2 regions of the Streptomyces sp. NPDC052012 genome follow, and region 2 is predicted to be linked to the other one. Evidence: riboswitches for the same ligand, from Rfam matches in the RefSeq annotation. Region 2 holds a riboswitch; the other holds the start of a gene.

Region 1 (7,691 bases), on a different contig from region 2:
CTGGCGGATGACCGAGCCGCCCGAGGGCTACCTCAAGGACGTCACGGCGGGCCTGTTCGCGGCGTTCTACGTGCCGTTCCTGGCGACCTTCGTCGCGATGATGCTCACCGCCGACGACGGCGCCTGGCGCGTGTTGACCTTCCTGCTGCTGACGGTCGTCAGCGACACCGGCGCGTACGCGGTCGGCTGGCGCTTCGGCAAGCACAAGCTCGCTCCGCGGATCAGCCCCGGCAAGACCCGCGAGGGGCTGCTCGGCGCGGTCTCCTTCGCCATGGTGGCGGGCGCCCTGTGCATGCAGTTCCTCATCGACGACGGCACCTGGTGGCAGGGCCTGCTGCTCGGCCTCGCCGTCGCGGCCAGCGCGACGCTGGGCGACCTCGGCGAGTCCATGATCAAACGCGATCTGGGCATCAAGGACATGGGCACCCTCCTCCCGGGCCACGGCGGCATCATGGACCGCCTGGACTCACTCCTGCCGACGGCGCCGGTGGTGTGGCTGCTGCTCGTGCTCTTCGTGGGGTCCGGCTGAACAGCCGTTCCACAGCACTCCCGACCCACCCCTTCCGGGCATATGATCACCGCACCGTGATCGTCGTGCACGGGAGGGGTGGGGTGTATGTGGGGGCGCAAGCGCACCAGACGTGACCAGGCGGACGAGAACCTGGAGGCGGTCGAGCAGACGCTGAGCTCGACCGACCAGGCCCATGAGGGGCTGATGGAACTGGTCGCCGCCACGCTGGGGGAGATCGAGGCCGTCCAGGCGCTGCTCGGCGGGCGGGACGGTGTGCCCGTCGACGCCATCAGCCCGCAGCTGGAGGCCGCCCTCTCGACGCTCGGCCGCCTGCAGGACGTGGCCCAGCAGTACCTGGACAACCGGGAGCGTGCCGTCGCCGAGCTGCGCAACGGCGTCGACGCGGCGCTGCCGTGGCTGGAGGTGATGGTGGAGCAGGCCGACGGCATGGCGGAAGCAGGCGAGGAACTCGTCGGCATGACGGAGGCTCTCGTCGAAGTCAGGATGAAGACCGAGCGCCTGCGCGCGGAACTGGTCCCCCTGCGCGAGCGGGTGTACGCCGCCGTGCGCGCGGCGCAGGACGAACTGCACGCCGCGCAGGGTGCGGGGGGCTGGTACGGCTGGCAGGCGGACCTCGCGGCGCTCGGCGACCGGCTGACCGCCCTGGACGAGGGCCGGGTCATTCCGACGCCCGAGTTCAAGATCGGCGACCGTTACCGCGAGGTCGAGCGCCAGGTGGCCACGTTGCGCGACGCGATGGCCCAGGCCGTCCGCTGACCGGAGAGGCCGCCGGGCCGGGCAGGGCCGTCGGCCTCCATGATCAAGGAAACGTCCCCCGAACGGTCGGAGCGGTCCCCGAGATGGCGGCACGCGGCGCTGAGGCACCGGCCGCGTGCCTGAGCGGGCGGGTTCAGAAGATCGGCGTCTGTGCTTCGACTTCGGCGAGCCCTTCCTCCATGGTCAGCGAGGGCAGCACGCGGACGCGGTTCCAGTGGGTGAGACGAGACTCCACCAGGAAGCGGTCGACGTTCTCGACCTTGTCGGACCGTACGACCACGACGATCGTGTGCTCGCGGTTGACGAAGGGGCCGGCCACGATCTCGACGCCTGCCTTCTGGGCGAGGTTCGGGGTGTCGGGGGCGGTCTGCAGCAGCAGGTCGCGCGTTGTCGCGTTGGAGGTCGGACAGACTTCCGGAGTGTGGGTCGCGATCAGGACGAAGTGCATCTCGGGTCCCTTCTACTCGAGGGTCCCCTGATCACAGCCTAGGCCGCCCCGAAGCGCCCTGCGAGATCCGATGCCGGCTCTCAGGCTTTGCAGAAGGGGAAGGACGTCCGGGCCATGCGCTCGCCTGCTCACCCGGCCCCACCGCCGACGGCAGTGACGGCAGCGCTGACGGCAACGACGGCGAACGGCAGTGGTACTCGACGGCACAGCACAGCATTGGCGTGGTACCGCCGTCCCAGCCCACCCATGCTTGCCCGCGTCTTCCAAGCACCGGTCCCAGGACTGCATGATCCAGAGATGGACGAGTACGCGTGGCCGACGGACCCTGAAGTGCCGGCTGCCGAGGACAGGCGGCGGAGTTGGGCGGCAACCGTGGCGGCCCTACCCGTGGGTCACTGGATCACCGGCAAGGTCGTCGGGCGCCGGCCATTCGGGGTCTTCCTGCGGATAAAGGGCGTGCCCGACGCCGTGGCGTTGGCGGAGATCACGGCCATGCCGCTCGGAATGAATCTCCCCGCCCTAGGGGCCCTCGTTCGTGGACAGGTCCTCTGGCACGTCGACCACAACCACCAGGTCAAGGTCCGGCTCGATGAGTGGCTGGCAACCGACGAGTGATCGCCGCTGGGCCGTCCCCGGGCCGTCCGAGGCCGCTCACGGGCGACCAGCGACGACCACCAGCGACAGGTGTGGCAGCCAACACCCGCAGGTCACCCGAGTCGATCTGCGACACTGGTACAGCCATGCCTAAGCCCGGAGAACTTACCTTTGTCGCGCCGCGCGGAGCCAAGCTGCCGCCGCGGCATCTTGCCGATCTCTCGCCTGCCGAGCGCAAGGAGGCGGTCGTTGCGGTCGGTGAGAAGCCGTTTCGTGCCAAGCAGCTGTCGCAGCACTACTTCGCGCGGTACGCGCATGATCCGGAGCAGTGGACGGACATCCCGGCCGGTTCCCGCGGGCGGCTGCGGGAGGCGCTGCTTCCCGAGCTGATGACCGTCGTGCGGCATCTGTCGACCGACCAGGGCACCACCCGCAAGACGCTGTGGAAGCTGTTCGACGGGACGCTCGTCGAGTCCGTGCTGATGCGGTACCCGGACCGGGTGACCATGTGCATCAGCTCGCAGGCCGGGTGCGGGATGAACTGTCCGTTCTGCGCGACCGGGCAGGCGGGACTCGACCGGAATCTGTCCACCGCGGAGATCGTGCATCAGATCGTCGACGGGATGCGGGCGCTCCGGGACGGGGAGGTGCCCGGCGGGCCCGCGCGGCTGAGCAACATCGTGTTCATGGGCATGGGCGAGCCGCTCGCCAACTACAAGCGGGTCGTGGGGGCCATTCGCCGCCTCACCGACCCCGAGCCGGACGGGCTCGGGCTGTCGCAGCGGGGGATCACCGTGTCGACGGTGGGGCTCGTTCCGGCGATTCACCGGTTCTCCGACGAGGGCTTCAAGTGCCGGCTCGCCATCTCCCTGCACGCCCCGGACGACGAGCTGCGCGACACCCTCGTCCCCGTGAACACCCGGTGGAAGGTGCGCGAGGTGCTCGACGCCGGGTTCGAGTACGCGGCCAAGTCCGGTCGGCGGCTGTCCATCGAGTACGCGCTCATCCGTGACATCAACGACCAGGCGTGGCGCGGTGACCGGCTCGGACGGCTGCTCAAGGGGCGGCCCGTGCATGTCAATCTCATCCCGCTGAACCCCACGCCCGGTTCCAAGTGGACCGCCTCGCGGCCCGAGGACGAGAAGGCGTTCGTGGAGGCGATCGCCGCGCACGGTGTGCCGGTCACCATCCGGGACACCCGTGGCCAGGAGATCGACGGGGCCTGTGGTCAGCTCGCCGCGAGCGAGCGGTAACCTGACCGGCGTACACCTTCATATTCCGACAGGGGAGCGCCACAGCGCTGAGAGTGCGGCACCGGCCGCAGACCCTCCGAACCTGGCCCAGGTCATTCTGGGTAGGGAGATCGGTCACCACTCGAGCTGTTGCGCCCTGCCCGGGACCCTCACGGGTGTCCCGGGCAGGGCCGCGTCTCTTCCTGGTCACTCCAGGAGGAATCCAGTGAGCATCACCAAGAAGGTCACCGTCCTGGCCGTCGGGCTGGGGCTGGTCACGCTGTCCGCGTGCGGGTCGTCCGACGGCGACGACCCGAGCGGCGGCGGGTCGAAGACCGTGACCCTGGTCAGCCACAATTCGTGGGCCGCGTCCGAGGACGTCGTCGCCGCCTTCGAGAAGCAGTCCGGCTACAAGGTCAAGGTCCTCGAGGACGGCGACGCCGGGCAGGCCGTCAACAAGGCGATCCTGACCAAGGACAACCCCCAGGGCGACGTCTTCTTCGGCGTCGACAACACCCTGCTGTCCCGCGCCCTCGACAACGGGCTGTTCCAGCCGTACGAGGCGAAGGGCTCCGACCTGATCCTGCCCGAGTACCGGGTGGACGGGGACAAGCACCGGGTCACCCCCGTCGACACCGGCGACGTCTGCGTCAACTACGACAAGAAGTACTTCGCCGATCACAAGCTCGACCCGCCCAAGACCTTCGACGATCTGATCAAGCCCGAGTACAAGGACCTCCTCGTCACCGAGAACGCCTCCACCTCCTCACCCGGCCTCGGCTTCCTGCTCGGCACCGCCGCGAAGTACGGCGACGACCGCTGGCAGGACTACTGGAAGAAGCTCAAGGCCAACGGCGTCAAGGTCGTCGACGGCTGGGAGCAGGCCTACAACGAGGAGTTCTCCGGTTCGGCCGGCGGCAAGAAGGCGAAGGGCGACCGGCCGCTCGTCGTGTCGTACGCGTCCTCACCGCCCGCCGAGGTGATCTACGCCGACCCGAAGCCGGACACCGCGCCCACCGGCGTCGCCGAGGGCACCTGCTTCCGCCAGGTCGAGTACGCGGGCCTGCTGAGCAACGCGAAGAATCCCGAGGGCGGCAAGGCGCTGCTCGACTTCCTGATCAGCAAGACGTTCCAGGACGACATGCCGCTGAACATGTTCGTCTACCCGGTGCGCGAGGGCGCCCAGGTGCCTCAGGAGTTCGTGAAGTTCGGGCCGCAGGCGAAGGACCCGGAGACCATGGACCCGGCGAAGATCGCCGACAACCGTGACCAGTGGGTCAAGTCGTGGACCTCGCTCGTCCTGAAGTGAGCCGGACCGCGCCGGTGAGCCGCGCCGCGGCCAGGTGGCGCGGGAACGCGGCGCGGCTCGGTCTGATGGCCGTGCCCGTCGCGTTCTTCGCCGTCTTCTTCGCCTACCCCGTCGCCGCGATCGTCGCGCGGGGGTTGAAGACCGACGGCGGCTGGCAGCTCGGGCGGATCGGGGACGTGCTGGCCCAGCCGGACATCCGGCACGTCCTGTGGTTCACCACCTGGCAGGCGCTCGTCTCCACCGCCCTGACCCTGGTGATCGCCCTGCCCGGCGCGTACGTCTTCGCCCGCTTCGAGTTCCCCGGCAAACAGCTGCTGCGGGCCGTGGTCACCGTGCCGTTCGTGCTGCCGACGGTGGTCGTCGGCACGGCGTTCATGGCGCTCGTGGGGCGCGGCGGACTCCTCGACGAGTGGTGGGGGGTACGCCTGGACACCACCGTGTGGGCGATCCTGCTCGCGCACGTCTTCTTCAACTACGCCGTCGTCGTACGGACCGTGGGCGGGCTGTGGGCGCAGCTCGACCCGCGGCAGGAGGAGGCCGCGCGGATGCTCGGCGCCTCCCGCTTCACCGCCTGGCGGACCGTCACGCTGCCCGCGCTCGTGCCCGCCGTCGCCGCGGCGACGCTGATGGTCTTCCTGTTCACCTTCACCTCCTTCGGTGTGGTGCAGATCCTCGGCGGGCCCACCTTCTCCACCCTCGAAGTGGAGATCTACCGGCAGACCTCCGAGATCTTCGACCTGTCCACGGCCGCCGTGCTGACGATGATCCAGTTCGTCGCGGTCGGCTCGATCCTCGCCCTGCACGCCTGGACCGTGCGGCGCCGGGAGACCGCGCTGCGGCTGGTGGACGCGTCCGTGACCGCGCGCCGGCCGCGCGGCGCCGGGCAGTGGACGCTGCTCGGCGGGGTGGTCGCCACCGTCGCCGTACTGCTCGTGCTGCCGCTCGCCGTGCTGGTGGAGCGCTCCTTCGGCGCCGCGGACCTCGGCTACTACCGGGCGCTGACCCGGGACGACGGCGGGGTGTTCCTGGTCGCGCCGATCCAGGCCGTCGCCAACTCGCTGCAGTACGCGGTCGCCGCCACCGTCATCGCCGTGCTGATCGGGGGGCTCGCCGCGGTGGCGCTGACCCGGAGGGACGCGGGGCGGCTGGTGCGCGGTTTCGACGCGCTGCTGATGCTGCCGCTCGGGGTGTCCGCGGTGACGGTCGGCTTCGGTTTCCTGATCGCCCTCGACGAGCCGCCGCTGGATCTGAGGTCCTCGTGGATCCTGGTGCCGCTCGCGCAGGCGCTGGTGGGCGTCCCGTTCGTCGTGCGGACCATGCTGCCGGTGCTGCGGGCGGTGGACGTACGGCTGCGGGAGGCGGCGGCGGTGCTCGGGGCGTCGCCGTGGCGGGCCTGGCGGGAGGTGGACCTGCCGATGGTGCGGCGAGCGCTGCTGATCGCGGCCGGGTTCGCCTTCGCGGTGTCGCTGGGGGAGTTCGGGGCGACGGTGTTCATCGCGCGGCCGGACAACCCGACGCTGCCGGTGGCCGTGGCGCGGCTGCTGGGGCGGCCGGGTGACCTCAACTACGGCCAGGCGATGGCCCTGTCGACGATGCTGATGATCGTGTGCGCGGTGGCGCTGCTGGTGCTGGAGCGGCTGCGGACCGACCGGACCGGGGAGTTCTAGATGCTGCTGAGCCTTGAGGGCGCGACCGTCCGCTTCGGGGGCAGGGCGGTGCTGGACACGGTGGACCTGTCGGTCGCCGAGCACGAGATCGTCTGCGTTCTCGGGCCCAGCGGCAGCGGCAAGTCGACGCTGCTGCGGGTGGTGGCCGGGCTCCAGCCCCTCGATGCCGGGCACGTGCTGCTCGACGGCCGCGACCAGTCCGGTGTGCCCGCGCATCGGCGCGGGGTCGGGCTGATGTTCCAGGACCACCAGCTGTTCCCGCAGCGGGACGTGGCCGGCAACGTGTCCTTCGGGCTGCGGATGCGCGGCGCCTCGCGCGGTGAACAGGCCGGTCGCGTGCGGGAGTTGCTGGATCTCGTCGGTCTGCCGGGGGCGGCCGGGCGGGCGGTCGCGGCCCTGTCCGGCGGTGAGCAGCAGCGGGTGGCGCTGGCGCGGGCGCTCGCGCCGAGCCCGCGGCTGCTGATGCTCGACGAGCCGCTCGGCCAGCTCGACCGGTCCCTCAGGGAGCGGCTGGTCGTCGAACTGCGCGAGCTGTTCGGCCGGTTGGGCACCACCGTGCTCGCCGTGACCCACGACCAGGGGGAGGCGTTCGCGCTGGCCGACCGGGTGGTGGTGATGCGGGACGGCCGGATCGCCCAGTCCGGCACACCGCTGCAGGTGTGGCAGCGGCCCGCGAACGCCTTCGTGGCGCGGTTCCTCGGCTTCGAGAACGTCGTCGAGGCGACCGTCGGCGCGGACGTCGCGGTGACGCCCTGGGGCAAGGTCCCCGTGCCCGCCGACGCCCCGCAGGGCGCCCGCACTCTTCTGATCAGGCCCGCCGGGGTGCGCCTGGTTCCCGCCGACGCCGGCCTGCGCTGCACGGTGGCCGCCCGTACTTTCCGCGGCACCCATGTCGCCGTCCACCTCCAGCCCGAGGACGCCCCGCGCCTGGAGGCCGCCTGCCCGCTGCGGGCGGCACCCGAGGTCGGCGACGAGGTCGGGGTCGAGTTCGACGCGGCGGAAATCGTGGTGCTGGGCTGATCACCGCGCTCGTAGGGTGACGTCATGACCACGCTCTCCCACGACCGCTACTGCGACGAAATCACCCACCGGACAGGGCAGTTCAGGGCCCTGCTGACCTCCGGGTCCGGCCTCTTCGCGACGGTGCCGACCT
Region 2 (7,691 bases):
GCACCTGCCTCAGCGCCACCGGCCTCTCCCGCCCGCCCGTCGCGCTCCCGGTGTGCACCACCACACCCAGCGCGCCGATCTCCCGGCCCCGGCGCAGCGAGTGCCGCAGCGACTCCACCGACCGCTCGACGGTCGCCTCGGTGTGGGAGCCGAAGTTGATCAGATACGGGGCATGCACGTACACCGGGATCGACCCGTCCGCACAGGCCGCCCGGAACGCCTCGTCCTGCCGCGGACTGCCCACCGGGGTGGCCCAGCCGCGCGGATTGGCGACGAAGACCTGCACGGTCTCGGCGCCCAGCTCACGGGCGTAGGACAGACCGACGGAATGCAGACCGCCGGCCACGGGCACATGGCTGCCGATCGGGTTGCGGGGGAGGTCACTCTTCACCCGTTCAGGGTGTCATGACCGCCGGAGCCCACCGGTCCGGGGCCCCGGCCGCCCGTCCCGTCAGCGGATCTCGATGGTGATCGTGGAACCCTTGGGCGCCGTCTCGCCGCCCTCCACGGACTGGCCCTCGACCGTGTCGCCGAACAGCCCGAGCAGACCGCGGTCCTCGTCGACCCGGAACCCGGCGCCCTCCAGCTTCTCCTTGGCCTCGTCCACGCTGTCGCCGGTCACGTCCGGGACCTCGACCATCTCCGGACCCTTGGACAGCGTCAGCGTCACCGTGTCGCCCTCGGCGGCCACACCGCCGGCGCCCGGGTTCTGCCGGGCCACCTGGCCCGCGTCGTGCTCGGAGTTGACCCGCTGGGCGGCGACCTTCACCTTCAGGCCGGCCTCCTGCAGTTCGGCCCGCGCGTCCGCCAGATCGTCACCGGTCACGTCCGGCACATCCACCGGGCTGCCCTTGCTCACCGTGAGCGCCACCGCCGAGCCCGCGCGGACCTTGGTGCCCTTGCCCGGCTCGGTGGAGATCACCGAGCCCCGGGGCACGTCCTCGCTGAACTCCCGGGTGACCATGCCCGGCTCCAGGCCCTCGTCCTTCAGCAGGGAGCGCGCCTTGTCCAGCGCGTAACCGTCCAGGTCGGGCACCCGCACGGTCTGCGGGCCCTTGGAGATCACCAGCGACACCGAGTCGTTGCCCCGGATCCGCGCGCCCGCCTTCGGGTCCGTGCTGATCACGGTGCCCCGCTTCACGGTGTCGCTGTACGCCTCCGTCACCCTGCCGACGTCCAGCCCGGCGTCCGCCAGCCGGTCCCGGGCCTCGTCCTCGGTCTTCGCCAGCAGCGGCGGGACCTTGGTGAACTGGCCGGAGTTGATGTACCAGATCCCCGTGCCCACGCCCAGCACCAGCAGCACGGCGACGACGACCGCCATCGGGCCGCGCCGCATCCCCGTGCGCCGCCGGGGCGGCAGCGGGGGCGGGGACTGCAACCGGCTGGTGCGGTGGAAGGAGTCCTCGCCGTCACCGCCCTCGTCGTCGTTGACGGGGAGCGGGCGCGGCACGGTGAGGGCGCGCGGGATGACGCTCGTACGGTCCTCGGCGTTGTCGTGCTCCGCCGTCAGCGCCTGCGGCGGCACCGCGTCCAGCTGCTCGTCGCCGAGCCGCCCGCGCGCCTCGCGGACGCGGGCGAGCAGCGCCACGGCGTCGTGCGGACGCACCTCGGGCGTGCGCGCGGTCGCGGCGGCGACCAGCTCGTCCAGCTCGTACGCCATCCGGGGCACCGCGGCCGACGGCGGCGGCACGTCCTCGTGCAGATGCTTGTACAGCACGGTCGCGGGGGAGTCGCCGTCGTGCGGCTTCTCGCCGGTGAGCATCTCGTAGAGCAGGATGCCGCAGGCGTAGACGTCCACCCGGGGGTCGGCGGTGCCGTGCTCGATCTGCTCCGGCGCCAGATACGAGACCGTGCCCAGCACGGTGCCCGTGGTGTTCGTCACCGTGTCCACGGCACGCACGAGACCGAAGTCGGCGACCTTGACCCGGCCGTCGTCCCCGATGAGCACGTTCTCCGGCTTCATGTCCCGGTGCACGAACCCGGCGCGGTGCGCGGCGCCGAGCGCGGCCAGCACCGGCTCCAGGATGTCCAGCGCGGCCCGCGGCTGCAGCGCGCCCCGCTCGCGCAGCACGTCCCGCAGGGTACAGCCGGCGATGTACTCCATCGCCAGGTAGACGTACGCCCCGTCGGTGCCCTGGTCGAAGACCTGCACGACGTTCGGGTGCGCCAGGCGCGCGACCGACTTCGCCTCCCGGATGAACCGCTCGACGAACGAGCCGTCCGCGGCGAGGGACGGGTGCATCACCTTGAGCGCGAGCACGCGGTCCAGACGGGTGTCCACGGCCCGGTAGACCGTGGCCATCCCGCCGACCGCGATCCGCGCCTCGACGCGGTACCGGCCGTCGAGCACCTGCCCGACCAGAGGGTCCTGAAGGGTCGTGTCCACGCAGGGAGTCTACGAGCCACAACCGACACCCCGACCCCGTCCACCCCTGTTCGGACCCCTATTGCAGCGCACCTGTGACGCGTCTCGCACACGCCGGGAAGCACCAGAGCTGCCCCCCCACTCACCCGCAGCCGCCGACGGCGATCGCCCCCCACGGGGAGCGCCCACCTCTCGACCGACCGGAAACGGGTGGTGCGTGGGTGGGAGAGCAGGACGGGAGAGCAGCGCCGGCTCAGAAGGCAGGACGCTCAGGATCCAGCACGGCCAAACCCTCCGCAGGAGACGACGCCTCGGCGAAATGCCTCCGCGGAATCCGCCCGGCCAACCGAGCCAGCCTCCCCGCCTCCACCGCACTCCGCATGGCGTGAGCCATCAGCACCGGCTCCTGCGCCCGGGTGACGGCGGACGCCAGCATCACCCCCGCACACCCCAGCTCCATCGCCAGCGCCGCATCCGACGCCGTACCGGCCCCCGCATCCAGAATCACCGGCACCCCGGCCCGTTCCACGATCAACTCGAAGTTGTGCGGATTGCGAATCCCGAGCCCCGACCCGATCGGCGACCCCAGCGGCATGACCGCCGCACACCCCACGTCCTCCAGCTTCCGCGCCAGCACCGGGTCGTCATTGGTGTACGGCAGCACCGTGAACCCGTCGTCCACCAGCGTCTCCGCCGCCTCCAGCAACTCGACCGGATCCGGCAGCAGCGTCCGCTCGTCGGCGATGACCTCCAGCTTGATCAGATCGGTACCCAGCGCCTCCCGCGCCAGCCGCGCGGTGAGCACCGCCTCCCCGGCGGTGAAGCACCCCGCCGTGTTCGGCAGCACCCGGATCCCGAGCTTCTCCAGCACGGACAGCACCGACCCGTGCACCGAGGGATCCACCCGCCGCATCGCGACGGTCGTCAGCTCCGTCCCGGACGCCACCAGCGCCCGCTCCAGCACATCGAGGCTCGGCGCCCCTCCGGTGCCCATGATCAGGCGGGACGTGAAGGACGTACCACCGAGGACGAAGGGATCGTCGGCCATGATCAGCCTCCTTGGACGGCGGTGAGGACTTCCACGCGGTCACCCTCGGAGAGGGGAGTGGAGGCCCACTGCGTGCGCGGGACGACGGTTTCGTTCAGGGCCGCGGCCACGCCCGAGGGCGCCGCGGTGAGCGACGTCACGACGACGACGAGACGGGTTCCGGACTCGACCTCTCGGGGTTCCCCGTTGACCGAGATGTTCATGCGGACTGCTCCATGAGTGCGTCGGCGGTGAAGCGCCGGGGCGTGAACGGCCGGGCCTCGGCGGGGAGTTCCCCCGTGGTCAGCACATGGGCCATGACGTCGCCGGTCACCGGCGTGAGGAGCACACCGTTGCGGTAGTGCCCGGTGGCCAGCAGCAGCCCCTCCAGCCCCGTCGGCCCGAGCAGCGGAGCGTTGTCGGGCGAGCCCGGCCGCAGTCCGGCCCGGGTCTCGGTGAGCGGCAGCTCGGTGATCCCGGGCACCAGCTCATGGGCGTCGCGCAGCAGCTCGTACACGCCGCCCGCGGTGACGGTGGTGTCCCAGCCCAGCTCCTCGCTGGTCGCCCCGATCACCAGCTCGCCGCTCTCGCGCGGCACCAGATAGACGTGGCTGCCGCGCACCACGGCCCGCACGGTCCGGCTCAGGAACGGCCCGTACTCGGCGGGCATCGTCAGCCGTACGACCTGCCCCTTCACCGGCCGTACCGGCGGCACCACGTCCTGCGGGACCCCCGCGAGCCGCCCGCTCAGGCTGCCTCCGGCCAGCACCACCTGCCCGGCGTTCAGCTCGGCCCCGCCGGCGGTGACCACGCCCGCCGCCCGGTCCCCGGCGACGACCAGCCGCTCGGCCCACGCGCGGTGCAGCACCACGCCCGCGCGCTCACAGGCCGTCACCAGCGCCGCCGCGAGCCGCCGCGGATCGATCTGGTGGTCGCCGTCCACGCGCAGCCCGCCGCGCACACCCGGCGCGAGCATCGGCTCCAGCCGCCGGCACTCCCGCCCGGACAGCCATTGTGAATCCAGCCCCGACCGCTGCTGCAGCGCGTGCAGCTCGCGCAGATGGGCCCGGTCGTCGGCGTCCAGGGCGACCGCGAGCGTGCCGCAGCGGCGGTAGCCGAGGTCGTGTCCGGTGGCCTCGGTCAGTTCGGCCGCGAAGTCGGGGTAGCGGCGTGCGGAGGCGAGATTCAGGGCGAGCAGGGTCTGCTCGCCGTAGTGCAGTTCCGTGACGGCGGCCAGCATCCCGGCAGCCACCTGGGCGGCCCCGCCGCCCGGCTCGGGATCCACCACGGTCGTGGCGAGACCGCGCTGCGCGGACCGCCAGGCCGTGACCAGACCGATGATTCCGCCCCCGATGACAAGGACGTCGGACGTGCGCGTACGCGACATGGGCGTCCAGCCCCTCCCTTCGCCGGCATGACCCGGATCAGGTTCGTACGGTCGGAGGCCGCCAGCCTCCCTCTCAGCCCGGTGCGTCCGGGCTCCCGCGAGTGCTTTACGTTGGCCACCCTAGCCCCCGGAGCACCGACCTTGTAAGGGAGCCCAGCCGTGGCCCGTTCGCTCGACGGTCTCGTCCTCGCCCCGGTCGCCGACCAGGCACCGGGCCAGGTCGGCACCCGCACCCGCTTCCGCTACCACGAGCGGGACGGCGAGATCTGGGCCGACTACGCGGGCGGCGACGTCGTACGCGGCCACTTGCTGGGCACCCGGGACGGGGACCGGCTGGACTTCCGGTACGTGCAGCTCAAGCGGGACGGCACGACCTCCTCGGGGCACTGTGTGTCGACGGTCGTGGACCTGCCCGACGGGCGGGTCCGGCTGGAGGAGAGCTGGGAGTGGGAGTCGCAGCCGGGCAGTGGGACCAGCGTGGTGGAACAGGTCGTGGCGCAGGTCGTGGCCCAGGGGGACTGACTGACAAAACGTCAGGTGCTTATGGTGATCAGGTGAGCGAGCAGACGCAGGAACCGGAGTCGTCCGACGAGACGCGCCGGGTGGTGGTGGCGGGCGCGGGCATGGCCGGCGTCCAGACCGCGGTCGCCCTGCGCGAGCAGGGGTTCGGCGGCACGGTGCTGCTCATCGGCGCCGAGCCCCACCAGCCGTACGACCGGCCGCCGTTGTCCAAGGCCGTGCTGCTCGGCAAGGCCGAGGACTCCGCCTTCGACGTCGACTTCGAGGCGCTCGGCATCGACCTGCGGCTCGGCTGCGAGGTGCTCGGCCTGCGCCCCGCCGACCACCGGCTGGACACCGAGGCCGGGCCCGTCCCGTACGACGTCCTGGTGATCGCCACCGGCGCGGAACCGGTCCGGCTGCCCGGCGCGGACGGCGTGCCCGGCGTGCACCTGCTGCGCACCCTCGACGACGCCGAGCGGCTGCGGCCCGTGCTCGCCCGGCAGCACGACATCGTGGTGGTCGGCGCCGGCTGGATCGGCGCCGAGTTCGCCACGGCGGCGCGCGAGGCGGGCTGCGCGGTCACCGTCGTCGAGGCCGCCGACCGGCCGCTGGCCGAGGCGCTGCCCGCGGAGGTGGCCGCCCCCATGACCGCCTGGTACGCCGACGCGGGAGTCGAGCTGCGGACGCACGCACGCGTGGAGCGCGTCGAGCCCGGCGCGGTGCTGCTCGACGACGGCTCACGGCTGCCCGCGGGCGCGGTGGTCGTCGGGATCGGCGCCCGCCCCGCCACCGCCTGGCTGGCCGGGTCCGGGGTCCGGCTCGGCGCGTACGGCGAGGTGGTCGCCGACCGCCACCTGGCGACGTCCGTCCCCGATGTCTACGCCGTCGGCGACTGCGCGTCCTTCCCCTCCGGGCGCTACGGCGAACGGCTGCTCGTCCACCACTGGGACAACGCCCTCCAGGGGCCCCGCACGGTCGCCGCGAACATCCTCGGTGCGGCCACGGGTGAGCCTCCGGCGGTGTACGACCCGGTGCCGTACTTCTGGTCCGAGCAGTTCGGGCGCTTCGTCCAGTACGCCGGTCACCACGCGGACGCCGACCGGATCGTGTGGCGCGGCGACCCGTCCGGCCCGGCGTGGACCGTGTGCTGGCTGCGGCGGTCCCGTCTGGTGGCGCTGCTGGCGGTGGGGCGGCCCCGGGACCTCGCACAGGGGCGTCGGCTGATCGAGGCGGGGGCGACGATGGACCCCCGCCTGATCGCGGACCCGGCCCGCCCTCTGAAGTCGGCGACGGCGTGACGCGTTCGCGCTGGTGGGTGGGGCTGACTTCCGACTGTCAGTGGCAGATGGCACGCTTGTCCCGTGACCGAGATTGACGCAAAGATCGATGCTCTCGTCCCCGCCTGGCTCACCCTGCCCGACATCGCCGAGAAGCTCGGCGTCGAGGTGACGCGCGTTCGGCAGCTGGTCAAGGAGGGCCAGCTCATCGCCGTGCGCCGGGGTGAGAACCGCGCGCTGCACGTGCCCGCCGCCTTCATCGACGGGGACAAGGTCGTCAAGGGCCTCTCCGGCACCCTGACGCTCCTGCGGGACGACGGCTTCACGGTCGAAGAGATGCTGGAGTGGCTCTTCACTCCCGACCCGTCCCTGCCGGGCACCCCCGCGCAGGCACTGAGCGAGAACCGCGGCACGGAGGTGAAGCGCCGCGCCCAGGCCCTCGCGGTCTGACCCGCCTTCGGACCCCGAGAGCCTGACGAACAACCGCCCGGCGCCCTTGCGGATCGAGGGCGCCGGCGGAGAAGACCGAAACCCCCGGCCGCCGAGACCCTGCCGGGCAGCGGCCCGTAACCGAGCTGCGCCCGCACGCGCCGCAGCCGTGTCCCCACGTCGGTAGCTGCGGGCGGTCGTGCCTCCCCCAGTGCCTTGAGGGCCTGGGAGGTGCCCCAGGGCGATGGGGGTCCCCCCGCTCGAGCGAAGCCGAGAGTGGGGGAGGGTGGGCGCAGCGGCGCCCCGCCGGCGCGGGCGAGCGACACCCACCCCCGGCCGACGTCACCGACAGCACCTGCATAGGGTCCCTGGCGGGCGCGCACCATCACCGCCGACCGACCTCGAAACCCTGGGGGCCCCGAATGCCCGACTCCGCTGCCACTTCCGCCCGGGCCCGTCTCACCGACGCCCGTCTCTACCTCTGCACCGACGCCCGCACACGCCAGGGCGACCTCGCGGAGTTCCTCGACACCGTCCTGTCCGCCGGCGTCGACATCGTGCAGCTCCGCGACAAGGGCATGGAGGCCGCCGAGGAACTGGAGCACCTCGCCGTCTTCGCCGAGGCCTGCGCCAAGCACGGCAAGCTGCTCGCGGTCAACGACCGTGCGGACGTCGCCCACGCCGCCACCGCCGACGTCCTCCACC

The links. A riboswitch is a leader RNA that binds a small molecule or an ion and turns the genes downstream of it on or off. The one in region 2 is predicted to bind thiamine pyrophosphate.
Region 1: another riboswitch for thiamine pyrophosphate. It lies ahead of AB0412_RS21415 (thiamine ABC transporter substrate-binding protein); the one in region 2 lies ahead of thiO (glycine oxidase ThiO).

What each region holds. Positions count from the first base shown of each region.
Region 1 covers NZ_JBFAXA010000013.1:95,422-103,112, reverse strand. Annotated here, with positions in the region: gene AB0412_RS21440 (phosphatidate cytidylyltransferase) at 1-529, shown strand, start outside; gene AB0412_RS21435 (hypothetical protein) at 617-1,288, shown strand; gene AB0412_RS21430 (hypothetical protein) at 1,422-1,736, opposite strand; gene AB0412_RS21425 (hypothetical protein) at 2,034-2,351, shown strand; gene rlmN (23S rRNA (adenine(2503)-C(2))-methyltransferase RlmN) at 2,477-3,583, shown strand; TPP riboswitch at 3,604-3,709, shown strand; gene AB0412_RS21415 (thiamine ABC transporter substrate-binding protein) at 3,789-4,871, shown strand; gene AB0412_RS21410 (iron ABC transporter permease) at 4,937-6,538, shown strand; gene AB0412_RS21405 (ABC transporter ATP-binding protein) at 6,539-7,558, shown strand; gene AB0412_RS21400 (maleylpyruvate isomerase family mycothiol-dependent enzyme) at 7,583-7,691, shown strand, end outside.
Region 2 covers NZ_JBFAXA010000001.1:583,138-590,828, forward strand. Annotated here, with positions in the region: gene AB0412_RS02660 (deoxyribonuclease IV) at 1-391, opposite strand, end outside; gene pknB (Stk1 family PASTA domain-containing Ser/Thr kinase) at 452-2,386, opposite strand; gene AB0412_RS02670 (thiazole synthase) at 2,619-3,413, opposite strand; gene thiS (sulfur carrier protein ThiS) at 3,416-3,616, opposite strand; gene thiO (glycine oxidase ThiO) at 3,613-4,779, opposite strand; TPP riboswitch at 4,777-4,888, opposite strand; gene AB0412_RS02685 (hypothetical protein) at 4,939-5,301, shown strand; gene AB0412_RS02690 (FAD-dependent oxidoreductase) at 5,334-6,578, shown strand; gene AB0412_RS02695 (Rv2175c family DNA-binding protein) at 6,642-7,007, shown strand; gene thiE (thiamine phosphate synthase) at 7,409-7,691, shown strand, end outside.